DNA from 2 places in the Mesorhizobium sp. Arg314 genome. Region 2 is predicted to be linked to the other one. Evidence: predicted binding sites of a transcription regulator. Region 2 holds the regulator's gene; the other holds the start of a gene.

Region 1 (3,355 bases), on a different contig from region 2:
CGCACCGAAACCACCGACCGCATCTGCTTCACCGTCGCCGACACCGGCCCCGGGCTGCGTGAAGAGGACATGGAGCGCATCTTCGAGGAGTTCGAGCAGTCCGACGGCACCTCGACCAGGGTGCATGGCGGCGCGGGCCTCGGCCTTGCCATCTCGAAGCGGCTGGTGACGGCCATGGGCGGCACGATTTCGATTTCGAGCCGGCTCGGCGAAGGATCCGAATTCGTCCTCGAGATCCCGGCGGTCGCGGCAACCGAGCCGCCGCCGCACCGGCACAATATCCTTGCCGGCCGGCGGGCGGTGATCGTGTCGAAAAACGCCGTCGAGGCCGATGCCATCGCCCGCGCGATCAGAGCCCATGGCGGCATTGTCGAGGTCGCGGCGACACCAAGCCAGGCAGATCCCTTCGCTGTCGGCTGCAACGTGCTCCTGATCGACGCGGCGCTCGAAAACAGCGATGGGAGACTGCTCAAGCGGCTGCGTGGCTCAGGCTTTGCCGATTCTGAGGCCATCACCCTGATTGCGCCGACGGACCGCGGCATGCTCGGCGAATTTCGCGCCAGCGGCTACGCCACCTTCCTCGCCAGGCCGGTGCGCGGCGAGACCCTTTTGCGGGTGCTGTTGACCAGCCATGGCTCCGCGCTCGCCCAGCCGCAGCCGGAGCCGCGCGGCGCCTCCTCGGTGCGCAGGCGCGATCAGGGCCTGTCGGTGCTGATCGCCGAGGACAACGACATCAACGCCATGCTCGCCCGTGCCACGCTGCTCAAGGCGGGGCATCGCGTCAAGGTTGTCGGCAACGGCAAGGCCGCGGTCGAAGCCGTCACCGATGGCGGCCTCAAGTTCCGCTTCGATGTGGTGCTGATGGACCTGCACATGCCTGTCATGGACGGCCTGGATGCGATCGCCGCCATCCGTCGCCATGAAGAGTCCCTGGCCATGCCGCCGATCCCGATCATGGTGCTTTCGGCCGACAGCCAGGAAAAGACCCGGCACGCCGTGCTTGCTCACGGCGCCAGCGGTTTCGTGACCAAGCCGCTCGACCCGGACGCGCTCGTCCAGGCGGTCGAGGCTCAGGTCGCGGCCTGAGGAAATTTTTAACGCTTGAAAGCCTTGGGTTGCTTGGCTTTTGTCGGCGTAAGATAGCCGGTTGAGGGTATTGTCCAGCCGACAAAGTATTGCCGGCCACGTCGTATCACGGTACTGTCACAATCCTGTTGCACCTACACCGTATCCCCGTGCCAAGAGGGATGGCTCGAAGGAGAATCACTCGTGCATACAGTCATGCCTGAATGTGACACTCGGCCGAATGCCGGCGGCGCCCTTCTCGCTGCCCGTAATGCCGACGCCGTCGCAAGCGGCGCACCGCTGGGCCGCATCGGCAACCTCGAAGTGCGGCTCGCCCGCAACGAGGCCGAGATCGCCGCCGCCCAGGAAGTCCGCTATCGGGTATTCTACGACGAGCTTGGCGCGAGGAAGGACCTGTTCCAGGCGCAGGACCGGCGCGACGCCGATCGTTTCGACCCGCTCTGCGATCACCTTCTTGTGTTGGACACCTCCCTTCCCGGCCCTGAGCATCGCCGCATCGTCGGCACCTACCGCTTGCTGCGGCAGGAGATTGCCGCGGCCGCCGGCGGCTTCTATTCCGAGGGCGAGTTTGAGCTCACCAAGCTGATCGCGCGGCACCCCGGCCAGCGCTTCCTCGAGCTCGGCCGTTCCTGCGTTCTGCCGGAATACCGCTCCAAGCGCACCATCGAGGCGCTATGGCAAGGCATCTGGGCCTATATCAACCATTACAACATCGGCGTGATGACCGGCTGCGCCTCTTTCCATGGCATCGTGCCGGCGGCGCATGCCGAGGCGCTGACCTATCTCGCCCATCATTGCCGCACCAATTCCGCCTGGGATGTTCGCGCGGTTCCGGGACGCTACTGCTCCATGGACCTGATGCCGATCGAGGCGGTGAACACCAAGGCCGCGATCGCCGCCATGCCGCCCCTGGTCAAGGGTTATCTGCGCGTCGGCGCCCGCATCGGCGACGGCTGTGTCATCGACCACGAATTCTCGACCGTCGACGTCTTCGTCGTCATGCCGGTCAAGGAGATCGGCGCCCGCTACGTCAACTACTATGGCGGCGAAGGCCAGCGCTTCGCGGCGTGAGCAGTGAGTAGTGAGTAGTGGTGGACACCACGACTGGCGCACCTGTCACTACTGACTACTCACTACAGACTACTCCCCTCATGGAATATCCTCCGGCCTTCGCCCCGGCCGGCTCTTATAGGCTGGAAACGACCAGCCGAATTTAAGCGCTCCGCCGCGCACGACGAATGCGCCCGCGAAGCCGAGCAGGCTGGACGCCAGCGCCGGCAGGCCGGCAAGATCGCCAAGGGTGAAGATGGTGGCACCGGCAAGGGCGGCCGTGACATAGATTTCGGGCCTGAGCAGCACCGAAGGCTCGCCGGCAAGCAGATCGCGCAAGATGCCGCCGAAGGTCGCCGTCAGCACGCCCATGATGACCGACACGACGGGCGAGCCGGTGATCGCCAGACCCTTGGCCGCGCCCATGACCGCAAAGGCGGCGAGCCCGATAGCGTCGAGCCAAAGCAGCAATTTGTAGCGGGATTCGACCCGGTGGGCGCTGAAGAAGACCAGCACCGCGACCACGGCGCAGATCAGCACATAGCCGCTGTTGGCGACCCAGAACACCGGCAGGTTGAGGATGACGTCGCGCAGCGTTCCGCCGCCGATGCCGGTGACGCTGGCCAGGAACAGGAAGCCGATGATGTCGAGCTGCTTGCGTGATGCGGCAAGCGCACCCGTCGCCGCGAAGACGGCGACGCCGGCATAGTCGAGCAACGCGATGGGATTCATGGGCGAGCGAGTAGTGAGTAGCAAATAGTGAGTAGGGAAATAGCACGAAGCCGCGGATAAATATCAGTCCCCTACTCACTACTCCCAATTCGCTACTCACTATCACGCATCCTTCTCGGCCTGCTCGTTCACCGGGCCCGGCTCGACCTTCGCCTCGGCGGCCGTCTTCGGGCCACCCTTGGCGACACCGACCATCGCCGGCCGCAGCACGCGCTCGCCGATCGAATAGCCCGGCTGCACCACCTGTACGACGGTGCCGGCCGGAACCTCCGGATTGGGCACCTCGAACATCGCCTGGTGGAAATTCGGATCGAACTTCTCGCCTTCCGGCGCGAGTTTCTTCACGCCGTGGCGTTCCAGGGCCGAAAGCATGGCGCGCTCGGTGAGATCGACACCTTCGATCAGCGACTTGAAGCCGGCGTCGCCGCCAACCTTCGCCTCAGCCGGGATCGCGTCCAGCGCGCGGCGCAGATTGTCGGACACCGAC
Region 2 (3,355 bases):
CACGCGCCATGCTGTGGTCGCCGATCACCCCGCTGACCGACATTCCTTTTGCCGACATCCTGGAGAAGGAATTCGGCATCCCCGCCACCATGGAGAACGACTGCAACATGATGGCGGTGGCGCTGCAATGGCGCGATCCCGAGCGCTATCGTGACGATTTCATCGCCATCCTGCTCTCGCACGGCATCGGGATGGGCCTTGTGTTGAAGGGCACACTGTTCACCGGCACGCATTCCTCGGGCGGCGAGTTTGGCCACATGATCCATCGTCCGGGCGGCGCGCTTTGCCGATGCGGCCGCCGCGGCTGCGTCGAGGCCTATGCCGGCAATTATGCGATCTGGCGCAGCGCCATGAAGATAAGCGAGGACGCCTCGCCGGTCGATGTCGGCGACGCCGACATGCGCGCCCTTGCCGCGAAGGCGCGCGAAAAGGACGGCCCGGAGCGCGAAGCCTACCGCCGCGCCGGCGAGGCGCTGGGATTCGGCCTCGGCAACCTGTTCGCGCTGATCGATCCGGCGCCGGTCGCCATGGTCGGCGTCAGCGCCGCCGCTTTCGACCTGATCGAGCCGGCGCTGAGAGAAGCGATCGCCCAGACCGCCGGCGGCCAGCATTCGACATCAATCTCCTTCGACACCGAACCGAACGAATTGCCGCTCATCCGCGAAGGCTGCGCCATGCGCGCGCTGACCTTCGTCGACCAGGAGATTTTCGCGCCCGGGGGCCAGGCGAGAGCGGGCAAGCACGTCGCATGAACTGCAGGCTCAAGCGCCGGGATATGCTGAGATTCAGGTCAGGCCGAGTCGAGAATGGTGGATTCCGAGAACCGGCCTACGCCGGCCGTAGCCTTCATAGACGGAGACACTTGTGAGGGCTTCGGCCGGCGAAGGCCGGAACGGAGCGTACTTAAGTACGTGAGTACCGGAAGCGCAGGAAGCCACCATTCGCAGGCCGGCCTCACCTGAATATCGGCATATCCCTAATCTTCCCTGATCGCGTAGCCCGCCCCGCGGATGGTGCGGATGACGTCCGGCATGCGGCCGTTGTTGACGGCCTTGCGCAGGCGTCCGACATGCACGTCGACCGTGCGCTCGTCGATATAGATCGTCTCGCCCCAGACATTGTCGAGCAGCTGGCTGCGCGAGAATACCCGGCCGGGATGCCGCATCATGAATTCGAGCAGCCGGAACTCGGTCGGGCCGAGCCTGATCTCGCTCTTCTTGCGGTAGACGCGATGCGATTCGCGGTCGAGCACGATGTCGCCGACCTTGAGCACGCTGGACAGCACCTCCGGCTTGGCGCGGCGTAGCAGCGCCTTGACGCGGGCCATGAACTCCGGCGTCGAGAACGGCTTGACCAGATAGTCGTCGGCGCCGGTCGAGAGGCCGCGCACGCGGTCGCTTTCCTCGCCGCGCGCCGTCAGCATGATGATCGGCAGCCGCTCGGTCTCGGGCCGCATCCTGAGGCGCCGGCAAAGCTCGATGCCGGAAACGGCCGGCACCATCCAGTCGAGCACGAGCAGGTCGGGAACGTTTTCCTGAAGGCGGATTTCGGCCTCGTCGCCGCGGGTCACCACTTCGACCTGGTAACCCTCGGATTCGAGATTGTAGCGGAGCAGCACCCCCAGCGGCTCCTCGTCCTCCACCACCATGATGCGTGGCGCGATCATTGCAGGTTACCCTTGTCAGGCCGCCGGCGCCGACATTGCCGTCTCGTCCTGCTTCGGGCGATTCGCGGGCAATTGCATGCCGGTCAGCACATAGTAAGCGTTCTCGGCGATGTTGGTCACATGGTCGCCGATGCGTTCGAGATTCTTGGCGCAGAACAGAAGATGCGTGCAAGCGGTGATGTTGCGCGGGTCCTCCATCATATAGGTCAGGAGCTCGCGGAAGACGGAGGTGTATTTGACGTCGATGCGCTCGTCGTCGTTGCGAAGCTTGGCCAGCGCCGTGGCATCGCCCACCGTATATTCCTGGATCACGGCCTGGACCTGGATCAGCACCAGCTGCGCCATGGAATCGATCGAATGCGTGAGGTCGCGCGGCGCCGCGCTGACGCCTACCGAACCGACGCGCTTGGCGATGTTCTTGGCAAGGTCGCCGATGCGTTCGAGGTCGCCCGCCATGCGGATCGAGCCGACCACGTGGCGAAGATCGTCCGCCATCGGCTGCCGCTTGGCGATCAGTGTGATGGCGCGGTCGTCAAGCTCGCGCTGACGCGCGTCCATGATGGCGTCGTCGGAGACGACGCGCTGTGCCAGCGCATTGTCGGTCTCGAGCAGTGCCCTGGTCGAAGCGCCGACCATGGAGCCGGCGAGATCGCCCATGTCGTTTATAAGCCGGCTGATCTGCCTCAAATCCTCGTCGAAGGAGGCGACGGTATGTTCGGCCATATTGATGTCCTCGATGAACTCAGCCGAAGCGGCCGGTGATATAGTCCTGCGTGCGCTTCTCGCGCGGCGAGGTGAAGATCTTCTCGGTCCGGTCGAACTCCACCAGCTCGCCGAGATACATGAACGCCGTCTGCCGCGACACGCGCGCCGCCTGCTGCATGTTGTGGGTGACGATGACGATCGTGTAGTCGACCTGCAACTCGTCGATCAGTTCCTCGATCTTGGCGGTAGACAGCGGATCGAGCGCCGAGGCCGGTTCGTCGAGCAGGATGACTTCCGGCTTCACCGCCACGGTGCGGGCGATGCACAGGCGCTGCTGCTGGCCGCCGGAAAGGCTCAGGCCGCTGGCGTTGAGCTTGTCCTTGACCTCGGTCCAGAGCGCGGCGCGCTTCAGCGCCTGCTCGACGCGGCTGTCCATCTCGGCCTTGCTGATCTTCTCATAGAGCCTGACGCCGAAGGCGATGTTTTCGTAGATCGACATCGGGAACGGCGTCGGCTTCTGGAACACCATGCCGATCTTGGTGCGCAGCAGGTTGAGGTCCTGCGAGCGGTCGAGGATGTTCTTGCCGTCTAGCATCACCTGCCCTTCCGCGCTCTGCTTCGGATAGAGCTCGTAGATGCGGTTGAGCACGCGCAGCAGCGTCGACTTCCCGCAGCCCGACGGCCCGATGAAAGCGGTCACGCTGCGCTCGGGCAGGGACAGGTTGATGTCCTTCAGCGCCTTCGACTGGCCATAGTAGAAGTTGAGGTTCTTGACCTCGATCTTGGCCTTCTCGACGGTCGTGTCGGCTACGTTCAGGTCGGTGGACAACATCGGTTTCATCTGTCCTCTCTGCGTCCGGTTAGGCTGCGGGCGATGATGCTCAGCCCGAGAACCGTCAGTGTGATTATGAGTGCGCCCGTCCAGGCCAGTTGCTGCCATTCTTCATAGGGGCTGAGAGCGAACTGGAAGATGGTCACCGGCAG

The links. The regulator PhoB, encoded in region 2, activates phosphate uptake and scavenging genes when phosphate is short. The targets are predictions, from matches to a motif close to TGTCATNNANCTGTCAT.
Region 1: olsB (l-ornithine N(alpha)-acyltransferase) is a predicted target of PhoB. The motif match lies at 1,202-1,218, and genes of this name have one in related genera.

What each region holds. Positions count from the first base shown of each region.
Region 1 covers NZ_JBSKBP010000049.1:16,449-19,803, reverse strand. The annotation lists gene ACWGS9_RS29870 (hybrid sensor histidine kinase/response regulator) at 1-1,086, shown strand, start outside; gene olsB (l-ornithine N(alpha)-acyltransferase) at 1,282-2,157, shown strand; gene ACWGS9_RS29860 (trimeric intracellular cation channel family protein) at 2,236-2,868, opposite strand; gene grpE (nucleotide exchange factor GrpE) at 2,971-3,355, opposite strand, start outside.
Region 2 covers NZ_JBSKBP010000013.1:61,921-65,275, reverse strand. The annotation lists gene ACWGS9_RS16085 (ROK family protein) at 1-752, shown strand, start outside; gene phoB (phosphate regulon transcriptional regulator PhoB) at 977-1,666, opposite strand; gene phoU (phosphate signaling complex protein PhoU) at 1,682-2,389, opposite strand; gene pstB (phosphate ABC transporter ATP-binding protein PstB) at 2,409-3,212, opposite strand; gene pstA (phosphate ABC transporter permease PstA) at 3,209-3,355, opposite strand, start outside.